4 regions of the Arthrobacter sp. CC3 genome follow, and region 2 is predicted to be linked to each of the others. Evidence: riboswitches for the same ligand, from Rfam matches in the RefSeq annotation. Region 2 holds a riboswitch; each other region holds the start of a gene.

Region 1 (7,080 bases), on a different contig from region 2:
CATCTCCCTCCGCCCCTGAGTAAAACCACAGCGGATACTTGATATCCGCCCTTGTCTTTTACATCGGCCTGGTTCACTTGGATTTCCCGTCTCGTCCTCGCCGGGCTCGCCGGACCGGGATGCCTCTTGCTGTGTGTGGGGCCCGCTTCAAGGCCGACCCAGCCAGGTAGCCCCAGGCGATATGACCTGACAGGACAGGGAAGATCATCTCGATCCAAACTCTGGTGCTGCGCGCGGCTCGGCACTCATCCGCCAGATAGGAGCGGGACGGCCTCTCAGTGGGGTTCCTGTTGTCGGCCGCCCTCGTTAGGCTCTTCCTGTTACCGCTCGTGCAAGGACGGCCGCGCACAGGAGGGGCTGATCCATCATGACCATCTACTTCCCAGAGAGCTCGGTCGCTTTTCTGCGTGAAGGCTACACGTTCATCTCCAGGCGGTGTGACAGATTCGACACTGATATTTTCCGGACCCGGCTGATGCTGCGCCCGGTTGTCTGCCTCCGGGGTGCTGAGGCTGCGGAGTTCTTCTATGACGGAGGGCGGTTCAGTCGTGCCTGGGCGATGCCCCGATCGGCTAAGCACCTTCTCCAGGACGCAGGCAGTGTGCAGTCCCTCGCGGGAGCAGCGCACCATCACCGCAAACAGCTTTCTCGCACTGATGGACAGGGACTCGGTGGAACGGCTTGGGCGGGCTTTCAACACTGAATGGCGTGCGGCCCTGTCGATACCTCAGGCTAAGCCTCAGCTGTGCTTGCAGCCGCCCATCTTTGCAAGACGCAGGGGCAGCTGAACGATTCCAGCCGTCCGTCGCGAACGTGGCGCGTCAGGCAGCACGTTCACCGCCAGGACGGTGAATGATCGTCCTGGGTGGCAGGAGGGTAGCTTGATTTAAACGCCGCCAGTCTAGGCCCCATCCTCGCCGCGGGAGCCTTATCATCCTCGCCGCGGGCCCTTATCATCTGACGTATGCGTAAACACCTGGTCGCCCTTGGGGTAGCGGCAATCTTCCTGGCCGGCTGCTCGGCCCCTTCACCTCAACCGGCAGAAACGACGCCGGCGCCGGCCGCCACATCAGCATCAGCCACGCCGACGCCTACTACGCCAACGCCAGGCTCGGCCGCGACAAATGCGGCGTCCGGTACTACTACACCGACGCCACCACCGCCTCCGTCATCCGGCGACTCGTTTGAGTTCGCTGCTGTCGGGGACATAAACCCGTCAGGCAACACATCCACATCATCGGCAAGCGGTAAGAACGCGGCCAGCATCATCGCCGGTCTCAACGACGGCTCGCTGGACAACTTCCTTGTGCTGGGCGATTTCCAGTTCGACCGCGGCACATGCTCCGCGCTAGGGGCTTACAACCAGTTGTGGGGCGCGGCCAAGGCAAAGACATACTGGGCGGCTGGTCCGACCCATGATATTGAACCCGGCGTGAATGACGACCTTGACAGGTATATGGACGGGCAGTGCGTGTCCACAACCAAGAGCGCAACGTCCACCACTCTCGGCCGGTTCCAAGACGCGCTGGAATGGTACTCATTCGACAAGGGTAACTGGCGCATCGTCTCCATCCCTACCGCCGCATGGCGTTACAGTCCAGCTAGGGCAAAGGCCATGACTGCGGAGATAGATGCAGACATGAAAGCTGCGAAAGCCGCTGGCAAGTATCTGGCTGTCATCTCACATGACCCTTACTTCACCAGCAACACGTCAGCCCATACCTCCCTTACACAGATGAAGCCATGGATTGATGTGTTCTGGGCGAACCGCGTTAAAATCATTCTGTCCGGTGCGCAACATAATTATGAGCGGACCTGCCCGGTTAACAACGCGGGCCAGTGCGTCGCGGACGGCATGCAGCAATTTCAGGCATCCACCGGCGGAATCGGCCTGCGGACGTTCACCAGTAATCCCGCATATTCGGAGCGGAAGTTCACTGACACATGGGGTCACCTACGGATGAGCCTCAAGGCTGACGGCTCTTATACGTGGGAATTCCGTCCCGTTTCTGGCGGAATGCAGACTGACAGCGGGTCTCGAAGCCAGGGCTAATTCCTCGGTTCCGATCACCGCCGGTTCGGGCACTACCAATGATACCGTCACCATGCCCGGCGGCGACCACAGGCAGGTTGTCGTGCTGGGCAATCACGGTGGGAATGAGGGACGTACCGCCACGGAATTTTTCAAGCTGAGCGACATGAGGCGCTACGCTCCCTTCCCAAGGAATGCCGGCGGACACCCGGACGGGAGCCGCTCAGCGGGCAGTTGGGATGCGCCGATCCGCCCGGAGTGCGGGCCTGTTCATTTTCCGGCCGTGCGGCAGTGTCCCGGACCCCGGGGATGTGTTGAATGAGTGCGGGGGGTGTTGCGTGCGTCACAGTTCATGCCTAGGCTTGCGTGGGCGGTCGCAGCGTCGCGGCCGTCCCCCATAGGGGCAGGAGCACCGTGACAGACAAGCTCAGCGTCCTGGTCCGTGTGGACATCGTTAAGGCCGGGATGCCGCAGGGCAGGCCTTCCCGCGGGTGCCGGAAGGCGTTGGATCTCCGGTCACCGTTGGGCAGGGCCTTGGGGCAGGGTCAGCCGAGCGAGCTGAGAAGCTCGTTGCATGCCTTTTCGCAACGGCGGCAGGCCTCGGCACAGAGCCGGCAGTGTTCATGCATGCCTGCGTGTTGTTCGCATTCCTCGGCGCAGGCCTTGCAGATGGCGGCGCAGGCCTGCAGCACCGCGCGGGTGACGTTGGCGTCATAGCCGGTGTGGCGGGAGAGTACGTTTGCCGTGGCCGCGCAGACGTCCGCACAGTCAAGATCGGTGCGGATGCATTTGGTCAACTCGGCGACCATGTCTTCGCCGAGGCAGGCATCAGCGCAGGCGGTACAGGCCTGTGAGCAGTCAAAGCACGCTGCGATGCATTCGGCGAGCTTGTGCTGATCGATGCCGCCCAGATCCTTCGGGTACGCATCGAGCATCTTGTGGGTGCTTCCGTGTGTCATTTCTGTCTCTCTTTCCAATACTGAATGGGAGGAACCTGGTGCGGAGACCGGCTGATGTTTTCTGATGCGCCGGCTGTTTGGCTGATGTTCTTTCTCGGGCCTCCTTCTGATCGCTGAAGGCAGGACCCAAAGGGCGGCCCGCACGCGGTGTTTACGCCCGCCTGGTCGAACGGTGCCACTTGCAGGCCTATGGCCTGGCGTTCGCGCGGCCGGACGGGGAGAACGTGCCCTTCTACGTCCGACTGACAGACAGCTGAGTTAGGGTTAGCGCCTGCCGGCTCAGCGGTGCTTGGGGCCTGTTGGCGATGTGGGACGCCGGGGGCAGGGCGCGCGGATCCGCGGAATCAGGGATGAGCGTTCCGGGCCTTGGCTGCGCCGCGTCGGTCACAGCAACGGGCCACGACCGTGGACTGAGTGCACGGGTGTCTCCGATCTCGTGGCACCCGTTGCGCGGGACCCCGTGGAGCACGTCGGCGGCGGATTGGGCTCCGACCGGCGTCACTCTGTTCGAATGTCCCCGAGGGTTCTCCTGTCCCCCGGGGATCGCAGTCTGGCGCTGTGCCGCGGCGTAAGGGTCGGACACCCCCACCACGTGGACCTGTCCATTACAGAAGGCAACTGGCCCGGCCGCCAGGAGGACGATCACGACGCAGGAAAGGACAGCCCGCAGCGCCGCAAGCCTGCGGACCAGCAGTGGAAGCGTCGAACGTTTAAGGGCCATCTCGTCTTCTCCTGAGGGCAAGTCCCGCCCAGCGTAACCTTCCGGTGCCCCGCCAGTCACCATCCCTGTCCTCTTAAGCGCTTTTGATAACGGATTTGTAACTTAAGCCGAGGCTTCGCTAAAGTTAGATAAACACATACCCCCCCAACGGGTATGGATGTGACCGCTTCGCCAAACCCCGCCGGCGGTCCGTGAACCTGATCTTCTCAGGCGGGGGCGGAGGACCCACTTTTGGTGCGTAATGATGCACCTTGGGGTGAAGCCGACCCTGTGACTGCGCGTCCTGATCGCGTCCTGCAGGGCAGCCGGACAGTCCACTCGTCCGAATCCGACAGCTAACTTCGCCGGCGCCGAGAGGACCACTATCTTGCCTGCCCAGCCACAACACGGCCGTCGCCGTGCCCTTCCGGCCGCTGCCTCACCACGCCGCCGTCCGTTTTTCCAGGAACCAACGTTCCGGCTACGCGGCCAGCAGTTCGGGGTGACGGCCGCCGTAACGGGAATGATCGCCCTCACAGCTCTGTCCGCGGCGCAGGCTGACTCCGGCAGCCGCGTTGCGGCCCAGGACCGGCCAGCGGCCGTGGCAGCCCCGGCTCCGGAAGCGGCGGTCACGGCCGCAGCTGACACTGTTCTCACCTTTGACCGCCCGGAGGTGACCTCCCAGCCTGCGCCCGCGCCGGTACAGCCTGCAGGGGCGGTCAAGGCGCTTGAGGCTGGCCCCGCGCCTGAGGCGGCATCCACGGGGTTGCGTGCCCCGCTCGCGTCGATGAGCGTCAGTTCCCCGTTCGGTTTCAGGGTCAGCCCGATCACCGGGGCGGCAGCTGAAATGCACACCGGGGTTGATCTGACGGGGGCGTGCTCGACGGCGGTCTTCGCCGCCGGTTCCGGCACCGTCACCGAGGCCGGCTGGAGCCCGTACGGCAGCGGCAACCGGATCGTCGTCGATCACGGCAACGGCCTGAAGACCACCTACAACCACCTGGCCAGCATCGGTGTCTCCGCCGGACAGTCCGTGGCTCAGGGCCAGCAGATTGCAGGGGTAGGCACAACCGGTGCCTCCACCGGCTGCCACCTTCACTTCGAGGTCATGGTCAACGGCCAGACCGTCGACCCGGCTGCCTTCATCTGACGCCCGGCCCCCGGCCGCTTAGCCTTGATCCACCGATGAGGTTTGGGTCGTCTTCGGCGTTTTAAGAACGAGATGCTCGCCTTTTCAGGGAAAATTGGACTTGCGACAGAACAATTTTGCTGAAGAAGAGGAGCATCTCGCAGATGCAAGTTTTCTATAAGCCGGCCGCGGTGTCAGCTTCCTTCGACGAGGCGAATCTCGTGTCCTCGGCCGGGCTGCTCCCGGTGATGACATTGGCGCGGGACGCCGGACTGCAGGAACTGGCCCATGAACGGCTGACGGTGCCCACGGACAAGGGCGCGAACGCCGGACTGAAGGTCGCTTCCCTGGTCGCGGGGATGGTCGCCGGCGCGGACAGCATCGATGACATGGCCCTGCTGCGCCACGGCGGAATGAAGCGACTCTTCACCACCTGCTACGCGCCCTCAACACTGGGCTCGTTCCTGCGGGCCTTCACGTTCGGTCACGTGCGCCAGCTCGATGCAGTCGCGGCCCGCTTCCTGGGAAACCTCGCCTGTCGGGCACGTTTGCTGGGATCACCCGCGGCCGGTGACTTTGTGTTCGTGGACGTGGACGACACGATCATCGAGGTCCACGGCTACGCCAAGCAGGGCTCCGGCTACGGATACTCCGGGGTCCGCGGGCTGAACGCCCTGCTGGCCGCGGTCTCCACCAAGGACACCGCCCCGGTCATCGCCGCCCAACGGCTGCGCAAGGGCGCGGCGAACTCGGCCCGGGGAGCCAAGCGTCTGATTATTGATGCCCTGTCCACGCTCAAGCGTCCGCAGACCGACGGGCAGGTGCTGTGCCGTTTCGATTCGGCCTTCTACGGCCATGCCGCGGTGGCCGCCGCCCTGGCCGGCGGGGCGGACGTGTCGGTGACCGTGCGCATGGACCCGGCCGTCAAACGCGCCATCGCCGGGATCCCTGAAACGGCGTGGGAAACCATCGAATACACCGACGCGGTCTTCGACGAGACCACCAACACCTGGGTCTCGAAGGCTGAGGTCGCCGAGACCGTGTTCACCGCGTTCAGCTCCCGCAAAAAGGCCGAGCAGATCACCGGCCGGCTGGTGGTGCGCCGCATCCCGGAACTGAACCCGAAAGCCAGCGACGGACAACCCACCCTGTTTGAAACCCACCGGCACCACGCATTCTTCACCACCGTGGACGCCGAACTCCTGGACGCCGTCAGGGCCGACAAAACCCACCGGAAACACGCCATCATCGAGCAGGTCAATGCCGACCTGAAGGACAGCGCCCTGGCCCATATGCCCTCGGTGCTTTCGCCGCGAACTCGGCATGGCTGGTCGCCGCGGTCATGGCATACAACCTCACCCGCGCCGCCGGGCTCCTCGCCGCCGGGCCCTTCGGCAAAGCCCGGACCGGCACGATCCGCCGCAAACTCATCCACGTCCCGGCCCGCATCGCCACCAGCGCCCGACGCATCCGACTTCACCTGCCCGAAGCCTGGCCCTGGAAAGCCGCCTGGCAGGCCTTGTTCGAGGTTCTTTACCCGCCGCCGCAACCTGCCTGAACCCCGTCAACCCAGCCACATGGCGCAAACAGGACCACCAGTGGAACACCAAGGGCAGCGAGGCCCAGCGCCCGGGCATGCCCTCAGCCCGCAAACCGTCAAAACCCCGGACTCAGATCATCAGCCCAGGCGGATCGGTGGATCAAGGCTTAGGCGGCTGCGCTGACTGCTTGCGCGTCAAAAGCGGCAGCCGCCCGATGAAGCGGTACAGTTGCGGGTGCGTCCTGCCCTGTTTCTCTGCGGTCCTGACGGACCGCGCTCAGTGCCAGTCATGGTTCCGGGCTCGGGCGGATTAGGCACGAGGGCCATCTGCGGGCGCCCGCAACGAGCCGGACAAAGGACTATACGGTGCAAATCCCAATGGCTGCAGCGGGTCTTTACGCCCTCGCCACGTCGCCGGCACCGGGTCCAGGCAACGAAGGTCTGAGGCCAGGGCTGGACGCGGATCAGGTAACTCCCGGATTCCTGGGTTTCGCGATGACGGCGTTCATGGTCACCGCAGTTGTCCTGCTCATGGTTTCCATGACCAGACGAATCCGACGCGTGCGTTACCGGGCGCAGTTCGAGCAAGGAAGCGAACCCGTTTCGGAAGAAACGGATGATGCCCGCAGCCAGCCTGGGGTCAACAAAACCGAGGCGACCAACGGAAGCGGACCGGGGGACGAGGGCCCCGGACGGGCATGAGCCCGCGGCGCCTGCGGC
Region 2 (7,080 bases):
GAGGGCCGGAAGGTCGTGCCGCCGTCGGTGGAGACGACGATCCCTTCCTGGGTGGCCGCCCAGATCTGTGATTGGCCGTTGGCGCTCTTGACTGCCGCTATCGCCAGGACTTCCTTATCGATCCGGCCCTTCTTCGTCCAGGTCACGCCGGCGTCGGCCGAGTAGTGGACGGTTCCGTCGGGTTCGGCTCCCGCCACTTCCGCCGCGGTAGCGAAGGCGGCGAACTGGATGACCGGCCCTGACTCCACCGCCGCCCACGTGGTGCCGCCGTTGGTGGAGCGCTGGATTCCTTCCTGGGTGGTGGCCAGAACGGTGTCACTGCCAGGGTGCCCTGCCAGGACTGCCGGGGCGAACCCTGCTGACACGGTTTTCCAGGTCTTGCCGTCAGGGCTGGTGCGCAGCGTTCCGTCGAATGCCACGATCCCGGACTTGGTGGTGGTCATGGCGTGGAAGTCTGATTCGCCTTGCCGGGAAAGCTGTTCCCAGGTCTTTCCCCCGTCGACGGTCTTGAGGAGACCGAGGGGGTTGGGCAGGTTGGATCCGGCTCCCGGGTGGCCCGAGGCATAGAAGATGCCGGAATCCTTGCCGGCGGTGAAGCCCATCAGGTCGTTGGTGCCGCCGATCTTGCTGGCGGGCTGTTTGCTCACATCGAACAATCCGTCGTGCGTGGCCAGCAGGACCTGGCTGGTGTCACCGCTGACGGTCAGCCCATGGACGTGGCTGCTGGGAAGGCCGCTGCCGGCCTGCCCGGTTGATGATGCGCCGGCTGCCTGCCCAGTGGAGGGCGTGCAGGCGGCAAGGGCCAGGACGAGCGCGGCGGCTCCGGCCAGCACGGCTGAGGACCGTGACATGGTTTTGGATGAGATAGGCATGAAAACTCCGAGTGTTGGGGGACGAAAAGGGAGAGTGCAGGGCCGGGCACCGGCCTTGCCGCACGTGGGCGGCGGGCCGGCACCCGAAGGTGATGGTTACAGGGTGGCCAGCAGCTTTTGCATTTCCTGGATTTCTGCTTCCTGCGCGGCGACAATGTCCTTGCTGAGCTGGACCGCGTCGGCGTTCTTGCCGGCCGTGTTTTCGGTCTTGGCCATCATGATCGCACCTTCATGGTGGGCGGTCATCTGCTTCAGGAAGAGCCGGGCCGCATCGCTACCCTGGGCGGCGTCGAGCTTCTGCATGTCCGCGTCGCTCATCATGCCGGTCATGCTGTGGCTGGAGGGCATCGTGGCGGTCTCGTTCCAGCTCTTGAGCCAGCCGGTCATTGTCTCGATTTCGGGGCCTTGGGCTGCCTTGATCTTGGTGGCCAGCGCGGTGACGGACGCCGGGATGTCTTTCTTCTTGAGCATCGTGTCGCTCATTTCCACGGCCTGGGTGTGGTGCGGGATCATCGTCTGCGCGAACGTGACGTCCGCGGTGTTGTGGTCCGCGGCGGCTGCCGTTGCGCTGCCGGGGATGCTGCTGGCTGTCGCGCTGGAGCTGCCGTGGTCCATGCCGGGCGTGGAGGTGCCGGAGGGTCCGGCTCCGGATCCGGAGGCGCAGCCGGCCAAGGCGATGGCCGCGGCGATGCCGGTGACGGAAAGGGTCAGAAACTTCTTAGTCATGAGATCAGGTCCTTCATACATCAGCTGGCGCGCAAGGGCGCCTGAGGAATACGTGCATCAGTGATGCACCCGACGGTCCGCTTGGGACTGTCAGGGTAAAGGGGGCATGCGCCGGGAGGGTGGCGGCGCGGGGCCTCTTTTACGTCCTGCTGATGGACAGCTCACAAGGCGAAGGGCTGCCGGGAAGATAGGACCACTGGCCGGTGACGGCACCTGCTGCGGTGTTGTTGCTGTTGCCCAGCACGTTGGTGCCTGGCGGCGGCGCGGCCATGGACGCGGTTTTCGCCGAGGGAGTGCAGGCAGTCGTCATGGCCTGCATGCTGGTGCAGTCACCCGACTCTGAACACTGCTCAACGGCGACCCCGGCCATGTTCTGCCCTGCAGAGGCATGGTCAGGGACCGTGCCGGATTCCGCCGGGTGTCCGGTGTGGTCAGGGGATGCTTCCGTGGTGTGCGCGTCGGCGGCTGGCGTGGCTGAGGCCGGGGAGTGCATGGCGTGGGTGCCGGTGAGGACGTGCATGCCGAAGATTCCAGCGATGATGGCCAGCACCGCGGCGACCAGACCCGCACGGCGAAGGAACCCCGGCGCCTGGCGGTGAGCTGTTGCGGTCATGACGTTCCTCCTTTCGATGCGGCTCTGGTGTCGCTTCTAGGCTACCGGCCACGGGGCGATGCGGTGCTCCCCTGGCCGGTAGCGCCTCTTGGGTCAACGAACCTCGGATGGGTTCAGTTTCACCCGTCGCAGCAGCTGCGCATTGAGCGCGACCACGATGGTGGAGACAGACATCAGGACCGCGCCGGCGGCGCGGGAGAGCACGACGCCTGCGAAGGCGAGCACCCCGGCGGCCAGGGGCACGGACAGGACGTTGTAGCCGGTGGCCCAGATGAGGTTCTGCCACATCTTCCGGTAGCTGGCCCGCGACAGGTCCACCATGGACAGCACCGCCCGAGGATCATTTCCCGCCAGGACCACTCCGGCTGATTCCATGGCCCGTCGGTCCCGGCGCCGATCGCGATGCCGACCTCTGCTCTGGCCAGCGCCGGGGAGTCATTGACCCCGTCGCCCACCATGGCGACCTTCATCCCCCGCCTCTACCGCAGCACTGCCGCTTTCGCCGCCCGGAGATGGGTGGCCCTGCTCTTTCTCTGCTGCCTCACAGTGAAGGGGCCCCAAGTCGCCCCATCACCAGTGCCCGCACGGAAGGGTCTGGCCTCTTATTAGGTTTCTTCCAGCGCGCCGCTGACGAGGGCTGAGGGTGTTCCTCGGCACGGCCGAGCATGCGAATCCGAGCCAGCACCGATGAAACACCTCCATCCTCCCTGTCCTGCTTTAGGGAACACATGCTTCCGTCCCGTTATGCAAATGTGACAAAGTGCCGGGTTTTCGAGTACGGTCGAACGCGTGCCGGTTTCTCCGAATGCGGCACTCCTGAGCAGATTGCCTAGCTCTGCCGCTGCCCGGGATCCGTTCGCAAAATTCGTCCGGCAGAGACGGGGAACCCAAGAGTGGCCTGCTTCGGGCAGGCCTTGGGGTGAAGCCGCGCTTCCGGCCTTGCGCTGGAACTGCGGCCGGGTGTCTCCCATCCGAATCCGACAGCTAACCTCGCAGGCAGTGGGAGAGGCCCTTTCATGTCCATTCGCCGTACTCACGGCCGCCACCGCGCGGTTCCCGTCCAGACCAGCGCCCTTGCGGTCCTGTCCAAATCCGTCGCTGACAACGCCGGCGGTGTGGGCCGACAGGCGGCCGTCATTGCCGCAGCTTCCGGACTCGTCCTGACCAGCGGCGTTGCTGCGCAGGCAGCTGAGGCCCCGGCCCAGCGCGACGCGGAGCCGACCTCGTACCTGGAGGTCACCAGCCAGGTACAGGCTCCGCTCAGCGCAGATGCCACGGTCCAGATTTCCTTCGAACGTCCTGCCGTGGAGACCACGCCCGCCCCTGTTGTAGAAGCACCCAAACCCGTCGCCGTTGCGAAGGCTGCTGCGCCGGCCAAGGCTCAGATCACCGTCACGCCCGCTGCGGCCGCGCCGGTGGCCGCCCCGGCAGCAGGCGGAGTCAACGCGACGATGGTTTCCGCCGCCTACGCCCAGATCGGCATGATCCAGGACTGCACACGACTGGTGGAAAACGCCCTTAACGCTGCCGGGATCCCCGTCGGAGACCTCGGCCCCATGCAGTTCATGAATTACGGGACCGTCGTGAGTGACCCGCAGCCCGGTGACATGGTCATGCAGCCCGGACACGTCGGCATCTATGTCGGCGACGGCCAGGTCCTCAGCTCCGGTTTGAACGGCAAGAACGAAACGGCTGTCCACCCGCTGACCTGGATGACTTCCAAAGGCTCAGTAACTTTCGTCCGGGCCGGGGCCTAACACCCAACTGAAGGCTGGCGTTTCGTTGCCTTGGGGGCAGCGAAACGCCGACCTTCAGTGTGCCACCCGGTCGATGAGCAGCCCCCACTCCTGCCCGCCCGGCCGGTCGGATCGTTGCATGTTCGATCCAGCGGATGCTGTAACGTCAGGGAAGGTAAAACAGCTGCCACCCCTTACTCAGGCACCACGGCAGTCCTGCGTCCGGCAGTCCCACTTTTCAAAGGAATTTCATGGATACGAACACGCCAGCTCAGGCGTCCAACGCTGGGCCCCTGCCAGGCGGGGACCAGGGCAAAACGGCCGGCATGCCCTTGGGCGCCCGGCGACTGGTGCTCATTGGCGGGCTGTGTATCCCGGTCGGGCTTGTCGCAGGGCCATACCTGTTCGGTATCCAGCTGATCGCTGTCGCCGGTGTCGTGGCGGTCAGTGTTGCCTTGTCTTACGGGATCGGGCCTGCATGGTTCACGCGGTGGCCACGGCTGACAGCCGCGGCCGGCGAGGCCTGGATGGCGGCCACGATCGGCTACTGGCTGACCGTCATGGCCGCTGCTGACGCCTCGGCCCCGGCCCCGGAAATGTCCTCAGTACTGTTCTACACCGGCGTTGCTGCCGTTGTGGTGATGGCGGCAGCAGTTCTGGCCGGTACCGTCGGACGCTTCAGGTCCCGCAGACTTCCCGCCGGAGCAGCCGCTTAACGTCCCGACCGCCTTAAACGACCGGTCCGCAGGGCCCCGGGAGGTGTGCTCATCCCCGGGGCCCTGCGGCCGCAGAAAGCCCGGTGCTCTGGTTCAGGCGCCGCTGTCGCCTGTCCGCTCCCGGCGGCGGGACAGATAAATAAGGCCGCCGATGACCGCCAGGACGATGGCGGCGATGCCGACCGTGAGGAGGGCGTTGCTGTCATCGGGCGGCGGTACGCGGTCCGGCACGGTGTTCGCCGGGGCGCTGGCCGTCGCTGTCGCTGTCGCTGTTGCTGTTGCTGTTGCTGTTGCCGTTGCCGTTGCCGTTGCTGATGCCGGCCCGGTTGCCGCGCCCACAGCCGGGTCCTCGACGGTGAAGGCGAAGGTTCCCTCGATCGGGTGGCCGTCGGAGGAAACGGTGCGCCACAGGACCTTGTAGGGTCCGTTGCTTCCCGGTGTGACGTTGGTTGATATGGTCGGTCCCGCGACCGTGACCTCACCGTTGCTGAGCGTTTTTCCGGTTGAGTCTGTCACCGTGATGATACTCAGGTTCAGGCTTTTCGAATCCGTGGGTGGTTCCGAGAGCGTCAGAGTCACAATCTCCGGGGCCGCGGCCACGGTGGTGTCGCGTTCAGGGGATGTTGACTGGAGGGCATCGTGGGCCTGCGCCGGCCCGGCCCCCAGCGCGGTGAACAGCAGGGCACCGGCGAGGGCAAGCACTGCCTTGGAGCGTCCACGATTCAGATCATTCATGAAATTGGTTCTGCAATTCTGGTTGTATCCGGACACTTGACGCCGTACTTTTGCGGCGCGGTGGCCCCCTTAGCAGGCGGGGGCTTGGAGGTTGCAGAACCTGTGCGGGGGTCCCCGGACACCGACCTGCCCGGGAACCGCAGCCCTGGCCGGGACCGTCCGTGGCTGTGCGGGCAGGACCCGGAAACGCGGCGGAATGGTCCCGGTTTCAGAGATCCCGTGCAGCGGCTTCAACCAGGCCGCCAGCGCCCAGAGGGCAGCCTCGCCCCGGGCCAGAAAGATCGCCGTCAGCAGTGTCGCCGCCAGGTGCAGGAGCGTCATTGTTGAACCGGCATCGGCCGCCAGATGCTCGTAGGGCGACGGGGTCTGGGCCGACACCGAACTGGCCGCCGTGGTGGCGAACCCATGGTGGGGCTGGCCGGTAGGACCGGACGTCCCGGCGTCTGCGAGCCGTGAGAAGGCCAGGTGCAGGGCGAGCTGGGAGGCGCCGAGGTAGCCGACCAGGCGCGGGGCGCTCATTTTCCGCCCCGCGAGAAGAACCGTGGAGAGGCCAACAACCGCGGCCACCGCCGTCAGGATCGGCAGTGCCGGGAGCTGCCCGCCGGCGGCGACGTGAGCGCCGCCGGCCAGGGTTAGCACGGTCAGCGCCACGGCACCGGCCCGCGGCAACCGCAGAGGTGCACGGTGCAGGATCATCATGGCTGCCTCCTTCCAGCCCAAATTACCGTTCTACATCATGTAGAACGGTAGCGGTTCTGAACCTTGCTGTGTGAGCTATTTGACGGCGTCGGCCAGTTTCTGCCGGAATTCGGCTTCGGTGTTGAGGGTGAGCTTTTCGCCGTTCAGGAAAAAGGTTGGAGTACCGGAAACGCCAAGAGCTTTCCCGTCGGCAATATCTTTGCGGATCCGTTCCTTGGTCTCTTCAGCAGCCATGGCCGCGTCGTATTTTTCCATGTCCAGTCCAAGCTCTTCGGCGAAGGTCCTGAACAGGGCGTTCTGGAAGTCCTGCTTCTCGCCCCACTGCGGCTGGGTTTCAAACATCTTGGCGTACATCTGTTCGTACTTTCCCTGCTGCGCTGCTGCTTCGACGGCGAGGGCGGCCTGGCCGGAGTTCTTGTGCGATGGCAGGGGGAAGTACCGGTTCACGAAGGTGACCTGGTCACCGAATTCCTTCTTCAGTTCCTCCACCAGCGGCACGGCGGCGCGGCAGGCTTCACATTCGAAGTCCAGGAATTCCACCAGTTGCGCTTTCTCTGTCGCCGGTGAGGTAACGCGGTGGCTGTCCTCGCGCACGAGCTGGGCGTCCGGTGCGGCCTGGGGCTCCACAGGGGCGGGTTTGGCAGCCGTAAAAACGGCGAACCAGATGATGCCTGCGCCCACGATGATGGCCAGCAGGATCCAAATGACCCGGCGGGCTTTTTTGGCGGGGTCCATCGGGGAGTGCTCTGGTCGTGAAGGGGCGGTCTTGGTCGGTGGTGTCATCAGTGATGCATGCTTTCCTGGTCGCGGTGGGCGGCTGGTTCGATCTGGAAGGTGGAGTGTTCAATGCTGACGTCAAAGTGCTCGGCCACGCATCGTTGCAGGTCCGCCAGGATTTCTGTGGCGTGTCCGTCGGTCATGCAGCCGTCTTCGACGGTGACGTGGGCTGAGAGGACCGGTATTCCTGAGGCGACGAGGGATGC
Region 3 (7,080 bases), on a different contig from region 2:
TGCAGCAGGAGGTTGTATCCGCGTGAAATGAACTCGCGCCAGGGGCTGCGGACCACCTGGGAACCGCGCGCCAGCCGGGTTCCGATGGCCAGATCGGAGTGCCCGGACATGAGAGGCGCCACCAACGGCGCCAGCGCAGCGAGGTCCGTGGAAAGACTCACGTCCATGTAGGCAAGAACGGGTGACGGCGACGCCAGCCAAACGCTGCGAAGGGCGTTGCCGCGCCCCTTCGCGGGCAGCCGGACCACGGTGACTTCGCGGAGCTCACGGGCTATGCGTTCAGCTGCTTTGAGCGTGCCGTCGGTGCTGGCGTTGTCGGCCACGGTAATCCGGAACGCGTGCGGGAAGCTGCCGAGCAGATAAGCGTGCAGGTGCCGCAGGGATCGCTCCAGGTCCCGCTCCTCGTTGTAGACAGGGATGACCACATCAAGAACGGGGAGGGCAGTTCCTGCATCCCCCGGGGTTCTGGCGTCGATGGGTGCGCGGCGGGTCTGCCCCGTTGCGGGCGGCGAAACGCTGCCGGACGGAAGATCGACGACGGCCCGCGGCTGCGATTGCGGTTGGAGTATGGATCCCGCGGCCTGGTCAGTGAGCGTCATGGTTCCACTATGCGACCGGCGGATATGAAGGATTTAGGCCAAAGCTGTGCAGCTCCTGTGGGATTTTGCCGTTGTCTGGAAACGGGCAAGGAGACGGCGGCGGTGCGCCCACCGTCATTGGTGGACGCACCGCCGCCGCGGATGGTGCGTCAGGGCCCCAACAGCGAGCAGATGTTCGTTGCCGTGCCGGCCCCGGAGAATCTCCGCAATTCGTTGCCGTCGGAGTCCACGGAGAAGTTGACATTCCCCCGCGTGAGGACGAGCCCGTCAGGGGAGGGGAGTTGGAGGAGGTTATTGCCGGTCGCTCTCACTTCGACCACATTCTCGCTGGGGAACGAAAAGAAGAGGACTCCGGTGATGACCAATTTCAGGGGCTTTCCGTTTGGCCCCGTCAGGGTGATCTTCAGCCCGGGAGAAGTGCTGATGATGTCCCCTGAGGGAGTCGTGATGTTTTTGGCCTTACCGGTGACTTCACCGGTGACGAGAAAACCACAGTTCATGAATGAAGCGGGTCCGTCCACAGTGATCGGCGGGCCGGAAGGGGCAGCAACGGCCGGCGCGGCAGCCGCGAAGATTGAGGCCAGGACGGCCGTCGGAACTAACCATTTTTTCATTGTTGTGCTCCCTGCATCTTGACGACGGCCCGGGGGCCGGCCGCCGCTTGGAAGACGATGGAAAGCGGCGGCGACCCAGAGTCACTCCACAACCTTGTGAAAACCTTGTGGCCCCGGGAACGGGGGGAGCCAAATCCCGCAAAACAGCCGAAGGCCCCGAATCGCGTGGATTCGGGGCCTTCGGCTCATGCGGACCAAGTCCGGCGAGGGTGCGCCGGCTTAGTACCAGTTGTTGGCGTAGTGGAAGTTCAGGGCGCCACAGGGGGAACCGTACCGTTCCTTCACGTAGTTCAAGCCCCAATTGATCTGGGTACGGAAGTTGGTCAGGTAGTCGGATCCGGCGCTGGCCATCTTTTCGGCCGGCAGGGACTGGACAATGCCGTACGCGCCACTGCTGGCGTTCGTGGCTGTGGTCTTCCAGTCGGATTCCTTGGTCCACAGGGTGGTCAGGCACTGCATCTGGTCGGCCGCCCAGCCGTAGGTACCGAGCTGCGAGGCGGCGTACGCCTGGGCAGCTGCGGGGTCGTCCACGGCTACTGGCGGTGCCGGGGCAGGAGCCGGTGCCGGGGCCGCAGCAGGTGCGGGTGCAGGCGCGGGTGCCGGTGCTTCCGGTGCGGACTTCTCCTCCGGTGCCGGCTGCACGTCGGACGACTGAGCTGCCAGGCTGACGGACGCCGGGGCGGGCATGGCCGATACCAGGATCTTTTCGAACGCGAGCTTCGACTCGGCGTTTGCGGTTGCGGCGCTGGCTTCGCCGGTTGCAGACGTAGCCGGGGCTGCAGGTTCTGAAGCCTGGCCGGCGGCGCCGACTCCGATCAGGACGGCGCAGGCCGTGGCTACTACAGCGGCGCGGCGGCCGGAACCCTGCAGTCCGGCAGCAAGCCGGGCCAATGGGGATGCGGTGGTGGCTGGCTCGGCGCGGTGGCGCGAACGTTCCGCAGGCGTCTTGGACTCGTCGGAAGCGCGCTCCGGACGTACTTCTAGCGTGGATTTAGTCATGGTTGCCTCTCGATGCCGGCGGAGTTAGCTGTCGGGTTCGGATGAGGTCATCCGGCCGCACGGAACTTCACGTGTCGGCTTCACCCCGAGGGCGGCTGTGCAAGATGCCCGGAGACCTGGGTCCCCCGCCTCTGCCTAATCATGAGGAAATCCGGGTAGCGGCAGAGTTTGGCGTCCATCCGGATATGCGGCTAGAACGGTGGCCGCACTCTAAAAACGGTACAGGAGTATCGCGCTTAAGTCACATTTCGGTAACGAGGATCACGACGGCGGCGCGTTGACTTGCGCCGGAACGGCTGGCTCGCCGCTCTGGAACCGGAGTTAGGCTGCCGGCGGCTCGCAGGGCAGGCGGAGGGCGAACTCGGTGCGGCCCGGGCGGGAATTTACCTCGACGGTTCCGCCGTGCGCTTCCACGATGGACTGCACGATCGACAGGCCCAGTCCGCTGGTTCCTTCGGACGCGGCTGCGCCGCCGGCGCCCGCACCTGAAGCGGAGCGGGCCGGACTGGTGCGGGCGGCGTCCGCCCTGGCAAAGCGGGCAAAGACCCGGTCGACGAACTCCGGCGGTATCCCCGCACCGTTGTCCGTCACGGTCACCACGGCACTGCCGTCGGCGGACCGCATCACGCCGGTGACCACGGTGGTTCCGGGGTCCGTGTGCTTGCGGGCATTGGAGAGGAGATTGGCCAGCACCTGGTGCAGCTGCTTGGCGTCGCCGCGGACCACAACGGGCTCGTCCGGCAGTTCAAGCTGCCAGACGCGGTCCGGCGCCATGACCTTCTCGTCGCTGACGGTTTCCACCACCAGTTGCGTCAGGTCCACGTCGCTGATCTTGAGCGGCTGGCCTTCGTCCAACCGTGCCAGCAGCAGGAGATCCTCCACCAGGGTGGTCATCCGTTCCGACTGGCTCTGTACCCTGGCGAGCGATTTCTTGCCGTCAGGCGTGAAGTCCTCGGTCATCCGCATCAGTTCTGTGTAGCCGCGGATGGCAGTGAGCGGCGTGCGTAGCTCGTGCGAAGCGTCCGCCACGAACTGGCGCACCTTCGTCTCACTCTGCTGCCGGGCCTCGAGTGCCTTGGACACGTTGTCCAGCATGAGGTTGAGGGCGTGGCCAACGCTGCCCACTTCAGTTCCGGGGTGCGCGTTCGACGGCGGTACCCGGACCGCCAGTGCCACTTCGCCGGCGTCGAGCGGCATGTTCGAAACCTGCGTGGCCACCTCAGACAGCTGCTCGAGCGGTTTCATGGTGCGGCGGATGAGGACCGTTCCGGCCAGGCCGATCAGGACCAGCCCTCCCATCGACACGATCACCATGGTCCACACCAGAGAGTTGAGCGTGTTTTGCTTTTCATCGAGGGGGAGCCCGGTGACAATCACGTCCCCGTACTGCGCTTCCACGGCAACCAGGCGGTAGGAGCCGGTGGACAGTGTCCGGTCAACCGGGCTTGCGTCGTGCCGGAGGGCCAACAGGACCTGGTCGTCCTCGGCCGAGAGCGATGCGGTCGTGGCGTCGTTGGCCAGGAACCCGGCGGTGCTGACATTTCCGTTGTCGATCCGGGCAATGAGGGTTCCGATTCCTTGGCCCTTGCCCTCCAGCGGGTCGGGCCTGCCGGCCGGGTTGCCGAGCCGTGGCCTGCCCGCTTCGTTGGAGAGCCTTGAGGCCTGGCTTAAGCGATCGTCGAGCTGCTTGGTCAGGAAGGAATCCATGGACGCGTAGCTGAACAGGCCAATGGCGCCGCAGATGGCCACCAGCAACGCCATGGCCACCAGCACCAGCCGGGTGCGGAGGTGCCACGTGGACGGATCGAGCCAGCGGCGGCGGTCCTTGCGGATCTCGCCGGAAAGCGTGGGCACCTCAATCCGCCGGTTTGATGACGTAGCCTGCGCCGCGGACGGTGTGGATCATGGGCGGGTGCGTGGCATCCACCTTCTTGCGCAGGTAGGAAATGTAGAGCTCCACGATATTGGCCTGGCCGCCGAAGTCGTAGTCCCACACACGGTCCAGGATCTGGGCCTTGCTGACCACGCGCTTGGGGTTTTCCATGAGGTAACGGAGGAGTTCAAACTGCGTGGCCGTCAGCTGCAGTTCCTCGCCGGCGCGGGTCACTTCACGAGTGTCGATGTTGAGGACGAGGTCGCCCACCACCAGTTCGGCGGTGTCCATGGCGGCCACCCCGGAGCGCTGGACCAGCCGGTGCAGGCGGAGGAGCACCTCTTCCATACTGAAGGGCTTGGTGACGTAATCGTCGCCGCCGGCGGCCAGGCCGAGGATGCGGTCCTGGACGGCATCCTTCGCCGTCAGGAAGAGCGCAGGCACCTCCGGCGCGAAGGCGCGGATCCTGGTGAGCAGCTCGACGCCGTCGAACCCCGGGAGCATCACGTCCAGCACCAGGACATCCGGGCGGAACTCCTTGGCCAGCTTCACGGCTTCGGGACCGTCTCCCGCGACGGCTACGGACCAGCCTGCCATCCGCAGGCCCATGCTCATAAGCTCGGAGAGGCTGGGTTCGTCGTCCACCACCAAAGCCCGGATGGGGGAGCCGTCCGGGTGGGTGAGCTGGGGAAGGTTGTTAGTCATGGAGTGCGAAGTGGCCATGGGACAACTCTCCGATCTGCGGTTGAGCCGGCGCTATGGGGATCCTGTGTGCCAGCTGTGAATCCCAGCCTAGCGAGCTGAACGCGCGGACGGGCCCTTGTCTGGCCGACCGGTGCGGATCGGCCGCCTTCGCGAGGCGGAAAGGGGCATTGGAAAGGTCACAGCTTGACCTCTTGTCCCGCACAGGCCCCGCACAGGAACCCTTCGGAGTCTGGAGTGGACCAAGCCCCCTGCCCCAGGAGAACGCCATGAACAACAACCACCCCACGCCTGTACCGGAGAGCGATGCTGACGGGACAACGGAAGGCAAGCCGCTTCAGGATGCCGGCGCTGTGCGCGGCCTTGCCAGCAGCCCCGCGGGTGGCGGGCAGGGCGGTGGGTGGGGAACGCCGTCGTCGGCCGCTGGCTCCGGTTTCCCGCCGGCGGCCGGATGGGGCTCGCCCAGACAGCCCGGCGGCTGGCCTGCCCCGGACGGCACTTCGAAACCGTGGACCATGAAGCGCGGGGTGGTAGTGGCCGGAGCGGCGGCTGTCCTTGCGGGCGGGGCCGGCGTGGGAATCTATGCCTTGACGACCAGTTCCGCGTCGGCCGACGCCGCCGACGGCACGGCCGACGCAGGCGCACTGCAGGAAACGCTGCCGGGCGCCCGTGGCGGGGCGCAGGGCGGGTTTGCCGACGGCGGGATGCCGGCCCAGGGCGGCGGTCCCGGAAACTTCGCCCCGGAAGGCCTCGGTGGAATGGGCAGCGGAGTATCTGCCGCCGTCCACTCCGAGTACGTCATCCTCCAGGACGGCGCCTACGTCACCAAAGTTGAACAGCAGGGGACGGTCACGGAGATCAGTTCCGGCGCCGTGACTGTCAAGAGCACCGACGGGTTCAGCCGCACCTATTCACTGGATTCGGACGTGGCGGTGAGCAATCAGCAACAACGGCGTCAACAGGCTGGCGGGACGTCCGCCAGCACACTGACCGTGGCCGATATCGTGTCCGGCGCCATGGTAAGGATAGTTGCCGCAAAGGATGGTGACAGCTTCCCGGCGGAGTCCGTCCAGCTGGTGGCCGCGACGCTCGCCGGGCAGTCAAACTGACCTGGCATGCTGCGCGGGCAGGAATTTTTCTGCTGGGCCCGGCCAGGGGCTGGACATGTGCCACAAGGGAGCGTTGGTATTTCAGCAATACGGTACGGGCTGAATTTTTGTGCCGAAAAGGTTCGTTTTGAAGAAGAAAATTCGGAATTTCGGGAATTCTGATCGATCGTTCTGAAAAACACCTGTTATTTTATTGGCATTTCAGAATCGTGATTTGGGCCACAATGTGGGCTTTTGTCTCACGATGCGGACGATTCCGTCCATTGTTACTTGCAAGTTTTCATTGTTACGTTGCACACTTCAATTGTGAACAAGAACTCAACAGCACCTGCAGCCGCAGAATCCTGGACCAGCCCACCCGCTGGCGAAGACATGCGCTGTTGTCGAATGCACGCCTAACTTTCCCACCCCGAGAAGTTTTTAGGCATTCGCCCCTAGCCCAGCGTCGGGCGCCCCTCCCCAGATCTCATTGCGGGGAAAGCCAGCATTCGAGCCGCGATGACGGCCATTCACATTGAGGTAAGCATTCCATGTCAGTTGCATCTGGATACGTCCACATCTCCGTCCGAAACGCCAACAAGGGCGGCCAGCCTTCCGGCCTCCGCCAGGGCTTCGGTGCCCGTCCGGCGTTCGCCCCGGCAGCCCCCGGCAACAGCTTCCCGGCCCCCGGCTATGCGCCGCAGGGCTACAACCCGAACTCGTACGGCCAGCTCCGCGCTGTTCCCGCCGCCGAGTCCGCTCCCCAGACGGCGCCCACCCCGGTGATCGCCCCGGCCAACGGCAGCGCCGTCCGCCCCGTCGCCAACGAAAATGTTGCCCGTGGATTTGTGCTCTACATGGGAATCGATGAGGAAACCGCCGCAGCAGCCGGCACCTCAATTGCCAAGCTTGCCCAGGAAATCCGCGCCTACGCCCAGTCCCTCGTCTCCGGCGCGGAGAGCTACGCCGCGGTGGCGGTTGCCCCTGCCAGCGCCCCGGGTTCCGCGCTCGACGTCGTGCGGTCCACCTTCGGTGACCCCACCGTCAACTCCCGCCAGCGCACCGAAACCACCCGGCTGCCGCAGCCGCAGGATCCCCGTCCGTCCGGCGTCCTCATCGACCTGGCCCGCCGCGAGGTCCACCTCGACGGCGAATCCCTGAACCTCACGTTCAAGGAGTTCGAGCTCCTCAACTACCTCGTGGAG
Region 4 (7,080 bases), on a different contig from region 2:
CTGCCCGAGGGCGTAACGGAGCTCAAAGCCGGCACGCGCGTGGAGTTCGGTGTGGCCGACGGCCGCAAGGGAGCCCAGGCCCTCGGGCTGCGGGTGCTGGACAAGACCCCGTCCATCGCGAAGGCAAAGCGTCCCAGCGCCAAGGACCTGGCGCCACTCGTCCAGGACCTCGTGACCGTCCTGGACAACCTGTCCGGGACGCTGTCCGCCGGAAAATACCCGGAAGGCAACAAGGCCAAGGCGATTGCAGCGGCCCTCCGTAAGGTTGCCGACGAGCTGGACGCTTAGGCACCCGCATGACTTCCCAACCTGACCAGAGCACCTCCAAACCGGCGTCCAAGCCCCGTGCCGGCGTCCCCGTGTGGCGCGTCGGCAAACCGGATGCGGTGCTCGCTGCAGCCGTGGACTTTGCCCGGGCTGCAGTGGAGGGCATCGCCCCGGCCGAACAGATCGGACAGCACCTAGGTGCCAAGAGTGAAGGGGACCGCGTTGTCACTCATCTCTTCGAGTCCAAGCTGGCCGGGTACCAGGGGTGGCAGTGGTACGCGGTGCTCACCCGCAATTCCCGCTCCAAGGTCGTCACGGTGAACGAACTTGGCCTGCTGCCGTCGGAGGATTCCATCCTCGCGCCGGAGTGGGTGCCCTGGGCTGAACGGGTGCGCCCCGAGGATGCCCAGGAAAATGAACAGGACGCGGAGGCGCTTGTTGTGGACGCCGACGCCCAGGACACTGCCCCGGCGGGCTACGACGACGACACCGCGGTCTCCGCTGACGACGATTCCGACGACGACGATTCCGACGACGACAGTGACTCACCGGAGGAACAATCCGGCTCCGCCCGCGAGACCGACTAGAGCACTTAACGACGACGGCGCCGTCCGGGACCTGACCCGTACGACGCCGTCGGACGTTAACGCGTCAGCAGCAGCTGACTTCCTACTTCCGCAGTTCTCCCACGACGTAGTCGATGCTGGAGAGGAGGGCCGAAACATCGTCCGGGTCGATTGCCACGAAGGTGGCGATGCGCAGCTGGTTGCGGCCCAGCTTGCGGTACGGCTCGGTGTCCACGATGCCGTTGGCGCGCAGGACCTTGGCAATTGCGGCTGCATCGATCGAATCATCGAAGTCGATGGTGGCGATCACGTTGGAGCGGTCTTCTGCCTTGGCAACGAACGGCGTGGCGTATTCGGAGGCCTCCGCCCAGTCATAGATGCGGCCGGCCGAATCGGCGGTCCGTGCCGCGGCAAACTCAAGGCCGCCGCTGGCGTTCAGCCACTGCACCTGGGCGTCCAGGGTCACCAGGGTGGCCAGCGCCGGGGTGTTGTACGTCTGGTTGAGCCGTGAGTTGTCGATGGCGGTCTGCAGGTCCAGGAAATCGGGGATCCACCGGCCGCTTGCCTTGATCCGGGCGGCGCGTTCCAGGGCCGCGGGGGAGAAAAGCCCCAGCCACAGGCCGCCGTCGGATGCGAAGTTCTTCTGCGGGGCGAAGTAGTACACGTCGGCTTCCGAGACATCGACGTCCAGGCCGCCGGCAGCCGAGGTGGCGTCCACCAGGACAAGCGATCCTTCATCCGCGCCGGCAACCCGCTTGACCGGTGCTGCCACGCCTGTGGAGGTCTCATTCTGCGGCCAAGCGTAGACGTCCACGCCCGCCTCCGCGGCGGCTACCGGCCGCGTCCCGGGCTCGGCCTTGATGATGGAGGAGGCGTCCAGGAACGGAGCCTTATTCGTAGCCGAGGCGAACTTGGAGCCGAATTCGCCGAACGAGAGGTGCTGGGCCTTGCTGTCCACCAGTCCGAACGCCGCGACGTCCCAGAACGCCGTTGAGCCGCCCACTCCGAGGATGACTTCGTAGCCTTCGGGGGCGCGGAAAAATTCGCTGAGGCCGCTGCGGACAGATCCCACCAGGTTCTTCACCGGGGCCTGGCGGTGCGACGTGCCGAGGAGGGTGGCAGAGGCGGCAGACAGTGCTTCGATCTGTTCGGGGCGGACCTTTGATGGCCCGGCGCCGAACCGTCCGTCCTTGGGCAGGAGGTTGGCGGGGATAGTGATGCTGGTGTCGCTCACAATGGCTCCAATTTATCGGCGTGGACGTGGTTTCCGGCGTGGACGTGGGCCCGGCAGTGCACGGGTTCCTGCAGGGGAATCCCCTATATTCTGCCTGACGTGCCTGCGGGGGAGGGAACGGCATCCGTCATAGTCCAGTCACTGAGACATCCCGGCGGCAGGTCAGAGCGATACGCTGAAGATTATCCGGAGTAATTCAAAATAGGCTAAGCTGGATGCTGTCGTACAGTGGGCCGCGAAGCCGGCCTGGCTGATCCCGTGGGGCTTTTCCCAGCGGCTGGTTGGTGGATGCAGGTCCACCCCGCCGAGGCCAACGTGGAAGCCTTTGCGCGGTACGGTGGGACTGACGCAAGGACTGTGCTCGAGGAGCTGAGCTGGATGACCGATCTAATCGACACCACGGAGATGTATCTTCGGACAATCTTGGAGCTTGAGGAAGAGAACATCGTGGCTCTCCGCGCCCGGATTGCCGAACGGCTGCGCCACTCCGGACCCACCGTTTCGCAGACCATCGGGCGGATGGAGCGTGACGGGCTGGTGGTTGTTTCGGGGGACCGGCACCTTGAGCTGACTGAAACCGGCCGGAAACGCGCCACCGAAGTCATGCGCAAACACCGCCTCGCGGAACGGCTCCTGGCCGATGTGATCGGACTGGACTGGGCGTATGTCCATGACGAAGCCTGCCGTTGGGAACACGTCATGAGCGAGCGGGTGGAGCGTCGCATCTTTGAACTCCTCAACCACCCCACCGTTTCCCCCTACGGCAATCCCATTCCGGGACTGGCGGCGCTTGGCGGTCAGCCGGCTCCCGCTTTCACCGACGGTGTGGTCAACCTCCTTGAGGCCATGACCGCGTACGGGGCCGACTCGCGTATCACCGTGAGCAGGCTGGCCGAACCCATCCAGGTTGAGCCGGAGTTGCTGGTGCAGCTGGATGAAGGCGGAATCCGGCCCGGAGCGTCCCTGGCCCTCGAGCGCGTCGGCGAATACATCTCCGTGCGTGTGCCCGAGATCGAAGGCGCGCTGGAGTTGCCGCCCGAGGTTGCTGCCCACGTGTTTGTTACGGTCAGCTAACCGGCGTAGTGGTAGGACCACCTACAACTTACTGAGACCCAGATAACGGAATTATTACCGCGCTGATTAATCGCCTATAGTTGAGCACTAGCGCCGATACAAAAGCGTTACCTGATCCGAAGCCGAGCTCTGCCAGCGGATCAGCGTCAGAACCATCTCCTGGCAGAGGCGGAGGAACCACAATCGGCCGTTGAATACGGCCTTGGGGTGAAGTCCGTCAGCGGCAAGTCACCTCCGACGAAGGATTCCCTAGGGACACCTGTGCCGGATGCCTTGCAATGGCGGACCGGGTCTTTGCACTCTCTGACCCGAATCCGACAGCTAACTTCGCAGGCTCTCCAGAGAGGATAATTCTTGACCACGCAGACCGTCAGGGGCCGCCGCAGGGCGACCGGTCCCGCTTCGGAGTACCCCGTGGCCGAAGCCGTTATGACGGTCAGGCCGCGCGATGCACACCGTGATGCGCGCCGACGCCGCAGCCTGTTCAGCCAGGTGACGGAGTTCGCTTCGGCAAGCGGCGTGGGTCAGAAGGCCGGCATTGCCCTCGCCGCCGCCGGACTGGTGCTCACCGTCTCCGTCCCGTCGACCGGGCCCATGATGTCCACTGCGGACACCGGGAACGCTGCCGCCACCGCTTCGGTTGCGCCCCAGCCCGAAGTGTCCGTTGCTGCAGGTGCCAAGATCGACTTCAATCGGACCTACGTGGCCACCAAGGGCGATCCCGACGGCAAGCTGAAACAGCTCCTGAGCGCACAGTCGGCAGGGACGATCACGCGTGCGGCCTCCGCGGGCAGCTTGGGGGCTCCGCTGGAACAAATGATTTCGGTATCTCCCTTCGGTTTCCGCACTAGCCCGATCACGGGTGGCTCAGGTGAGTTCCACCGGGGCCAGGACTATGCGGCACAGTGCGGCACCAGCGTCCTCGCCGCTGCGAGCGGAACAGTAACCTTTTCGGGCTGGCACCCCTATGGCGGCGGAAACCGCGTGGTGATCGACCACGGCAACGGCCTCGAAACCACTTACAACCACCTGTCGTCCTCCAGTGTCCAGGTGGGGCAAAAGGTGGGCCGCGGGGACGTCGTGGCGCTCGCCGGGACCACCGGAGCCTCCACCGGCTGCCACCTCCATTTCGAAGTGATGGTCAACGGCGAAGTCGTCGACCCCACCGGCTGGCTCTGACCAAGCGATGGGTTACTCTCGCATTCCTGTGACATGCCGTGACCTGAATGTGACATGCGATCGGAATTCCTGTACCGTTTAAAGCACGCCAACTTTTCCGAAGTTGGCGCTCTTGAGTGGATTGCCTAACTCTGCCACCGCTCAAGGTCCGTTCGCATGACATCGTCTGGCAGAGGCGGGGGAACCAATTTTGGTCTTCGCAAGAAGACCTTGGGGTTAAGTCGCAAAAGCTTCCCAGGAAGCCGCGCGGCCGGGTGACTCCCATCCGAATCCGACAGCTCACCTCGTAGGCATTGGGAGAGGCTACCTTCGTGTCTACACGCAACACTTCTGCGCGCCACCGTGCGCAAACGGTTCGTACGAACCCGTTGAACTCCGTGTCCAGGGCTGTTACTGCCAACGCCGGGACCGTAGGTCGCCAGGCGGCTGTGATCGCAGCCGCGTCCGGACTGATCCTCAGTGTTGGCATGCCGGCAAATGCCGCCGATACCAACCTGGGTGTTTCCGCTTCGACGGAGTCCGGCTCTCAGTCAGCCCAGCTGGCCGTAAGCGCTGAACCGACAGCGACTGTTTCCTTCGAGCGTCCGTCCGTCACCACGATGGCAGCGCCGAAGATTGAAACCGTCCGGGCACAATCCACCGGTACCGACGCCAGTGAGAACCCCACAGCAGCTGACGGGGAGGCCAAGGCCGGCAAACTTGCCGACGCCGCCTCCTCTGCAGCAGCATCTGGCCTCGCCGCCATAGCGTACACCGGCATTGGCAGCGCCTACGTCTGGGGCGGCACCACCCCCAGCGGCTGGGACTGCTCAGGCTTCACCCAGTGGGTCTACGCCCAGGCCGGCATCAGCATCCCCCGCACCAACGCATGGACCGCCATGAAGCCCACCGCCACCCCGGCGCCGGGCGACTTGGTCATGCAGAACGGCGGAGCTCACGTTGGCATCTACGTCGGCAACGGCATGATGATCAGCGCGCTGAACCCGTCGCAGGGCACGCTCCTGCACGCTGTGTCCGCCACGGGCACATCCGCGTTCTACACGCTTCGCTAGAACACGCGGCGCTTCGCTCCATCACGGGTTTCCCGTCGCTGAAGCGCGCGTTCTTCGCTATATAAACCTGTTCGGGCCGTTCCGGCTTACCCCCAAGATGCCGGAGCGTCCAAACCGCGGCCTGCCACGCAGTCTGAGGAAAACGAAAGAGAGAAATAATGACTACTCGTGCGATCGCACGGCACCGCGCCGAGGTTACCAAAACCAACTCGCTTGCTGTCATTGCCAAGGCTGTCGGCGACAACGCCGGCGGCGTGGGCCGCCAGGCTGCGGTTATCGCTGCAGCTTCCGGCCTGGTCCTGACCAGCGGTATCGCAGCGAACGCTGCCGATACCAACGTACAGCGCGAAGCAACCTCTGCTTCCACCCTGGAAGTGCAGTCCTCTGCTCCGGCCAACATCTCGGCCGCTTCCAGTATTGCCATCTCCTTCGAGAAGCCGGCTGTCTCCACCTCCCCGGCTCCGGTCGTCGAGGCTCCCAAGCCTGTCGTCGAGGTTCAGGAAGCTGCTCCCGAGGCTGCTCCGGTTGCCGCGACCGTGTCGGCCCCGGCCGCCCCCGCAGCTGCAGCCCCCGCTGCCGCCAGCGGAAACGGTGCCGCGATCGCGGCTGCAGCGTACGCCCAGCTCGGCGTTGCCCAGGACTGCACGATGCTTGTGACAAACTCTCTCGCTGCGGTTGGCATCAACTACCGCGGCTGGCCCGCAGGCTACCTGTCCCTGGGCCGCACCGTCAGTGCAGCTGAAGCCCAGCCTGGCGATCTCGCTTACTATCAAGACGGCGGCATGGGCAGGGCCCACATTGCTGTTTACGTCGGCAACGGCATGGCCGTCCACGGGGGCTGGAACGGCGGAACAACCGTCCTGTTCAGCGTCAACGTTGGCTCCGGCCCGGTCTTCATCCGCGTCGGCGGCTAATACCCCGGTTTCCGCGTAACAAAAGGACCCCTGCCTTCGGGCTGGGGTCCTTTTGCGTTTCCGGCAGGTGAATTTTTGCCGACACGGAGTCTATGGTAAGGAGCCGATTCGGCGATAGGCCACTTGAGTGTTTACTCTTGTGTTGTCGATCCATAGCCCGGACAAGCAGAGGGCAGCCGGCCCTCGAGCCCCTGACGGGTGCGGCCGTGAAGAGGTATGTGCATGCGCACTCTCGTTCTTAATGCTGGATATGAACCGCTGGCGGTTGTGACCTTCCGCCGGGCGCTGGTTCTTGTGCTGACCGGAAAAGCTAGCGTAGTGGCCGAAGGCGACGATCCTGTCGTCGGGCCGCAGGAGATCCTGGGCCGTCCGTCCGTGATACTCCTGAACCGCTACATCCGGCCCCGGTACAACACGATCACTGCTGTGAGCCGCCGGGGCGTGTTGCGCCGTGACGGCCACCGCTGCGCCTACTGCGGGAAAGCAGCACACACCATTGACCACGTCCACCCGAAATCGAGGGGCGGTGCCGATTCCTGGGAGAACCTGGTGGCCGCCTGCCTTCGGTGCAACAACGTGAAAGGCGACCACACGCCCGCCGAGATGGGCTGGAAGCTCAGGTTCGTCCCCGCGCCTCCGCACGGCACCATTTGGCAGATCAAGGAACTGGAAAAGCCCACGCCCGCCTGGGACCCTTTCCTCCTGCCCGAATCCGCCGCCTAAGGCTTCACGGTTTCTAAGGCTTCACGGTTCCTAAGGCTGCACGGTTACGCGGTGTCGGCCTGCATGGCTAG

What was found. Region 2 has a riboswitch for cyclic di-AMP ahead of PV761_RS09825 (NlpC/P60 family protein). Riboswitches for the same ligand answer to the same signal wherever they lie in the genome.
Region 1: another riboswitch for cyclic di-AMP. It lies ahead of PV761_RS04130 (M23 family metallopeptidase); the one in region 2 lies ahead of PV761_RS09825 (NlpC/P60 family protein).
Region 3: another riboswitch for cyclic di-AMP. It lies ahead of PV761_RS23295 (hypothetical protein); the one in region 2 lies ahead of PV761_RS09825 (NlpC/P60 family protein).
Region 4: another riboswitch for cyclic di-AMP. It lies ahead of PV761_RS18430 (M23 family metallopeptidase); the one in region 2 lies ahead of PV761_RS09825 (NlpC/P60 family protein).

What each region holds. Positions count from the first base shown of each region.
Region 1 is NZ_JARCCY010000004.1:198,981-206,060, reverse strand. It holds gene PV761_RS04145 (hypothetical protein) at 965-2,053, shown strand; gene PV761_RS04140 (four-helix bundle copper-binding protein) at 2,578-2,991, opposite strand; gene PV761_RS04135 (hypothetical protein) at 3,584-3,727, shown strand; cyclic di-AMP (ydaO/yuaA leader) riboswitch at 3,872-4,074, shown strand; gene PV761_RS04130 (M23 family metallopeptidase) at 4,080-4,841, shown strand; partial or broken gene PV761_RS04125 (IS1380 family transposase) at 4,985-6,378, shown strand; gene PV761_RS04120 (hypothetical protein) at 6,739-7,062, shown strand.
Region 2 is NZ_JARCCY010000013.1:8,839-15,918, reverse strand. It holds gene PV761_RS09845 (F510_1955 family glycosylhydrolase) at 1-872, opposite strand, end outside; gene PV761_RS09840 (DUF305 domain-containing protein) at 969-1,598, opposite strand; gene PV761_RS09835 (hypothetical protein) at 1,738-2,211, opposite strand; partial or broken gene PV761_RS09830 (HAD-IC family P-type ATPase) at 2,305-2,687, opposite strand; cyclic di-AMP (ydaO/yuaA leader) riboswitch at 3,059-3,224, shown strand; gene PV761_RS09825 (NlpC/P60 family protein) at 3,228-3,968, shown strand; gene PV761_RS09820 (hypothetical protein) at 4,199-4,663, shown strand; gene PV761_RS09815 (copper resistance CopC family protein) at 4,757-5,398, opposite strand; gene PV761_RS09810 (hypothetical protein) at 5,468-6,097, opposite strand; gene PV761_RS09805 (thioredoxin domain-containing protein) at 6,173-6,880, opposite strand; gene PV761_RS09800 (cation diffusion facilitator family transporter) at 6,880-7,080, opposite strand, start outside.
Region 3 is NZ_JARCCY010000071.1:9,636-16,715, forward strand. It holds gene PV761_RS23285 (dolichyl-phosphate beta-glucosyltransferase) at 1-599, opposite strand, end outside; gene PV761_RS23290 (hypothetical protein) at 749-1,213, opposite strand; gene PV761_RS23295 (hypothetical protein) at 1,433-2,212, opposite strand; cyclic di-AMP (ydaO/yuaA leader) riboswitch at 2,212-2,396, opposite strand; gene PV761_RS23300 (HAMP domain-containing sensor histidine kinase) at 2,534-4,066, opposite strand; gene PV761_RS23305 (response regulator transcription factor) at 4,068-4,808, opposite strand; gene PV761_RS23310 (hypothetical protein) at 5,057-5,896, shown strand; gene PV761_RS23315 (winged helix-turn-helix domain-containing protein) at 6,427-7,080, shown strand, end outside.
Region 4 is NZ_JARCCY010000036.1:22,512-29,591, forward strand. It holds gene PV761_RS18410 (cold shock domain-containing protein) at 1-288, shown strand, start outside; gene PV761_RS18415 (DUF3027 domain-containing protein) at 297-854, shown strand; gene serC (phosphoserine transaminase) at 937-2,067, opposite strand; gene PV761_RS18425 (metal-dependent transcriptional regulator) at 2,446-3,141, shown strand; cyclic di-AMP (ydaO/yuaA leader) riboswitch at 3,282-3,492, shown strand; gene PV761_RS18430 (M23 family metallopeptidase) at 3,496-4,320, shown strand; cyclic di-AMP (ydaO/yuaA leader) riboswitch at 4,433-4,627, shown strand; gene PV761_RS18435 (NlpC/P60 family protein) at 4,698-5,372, shown strand; gene PV761_RS18440 (NlpC/P60 family protein) at 5,531-6,286, shown strand; gene PV761_RS18445 (HNH endonuclease) at 6,509-7,009, shown strand.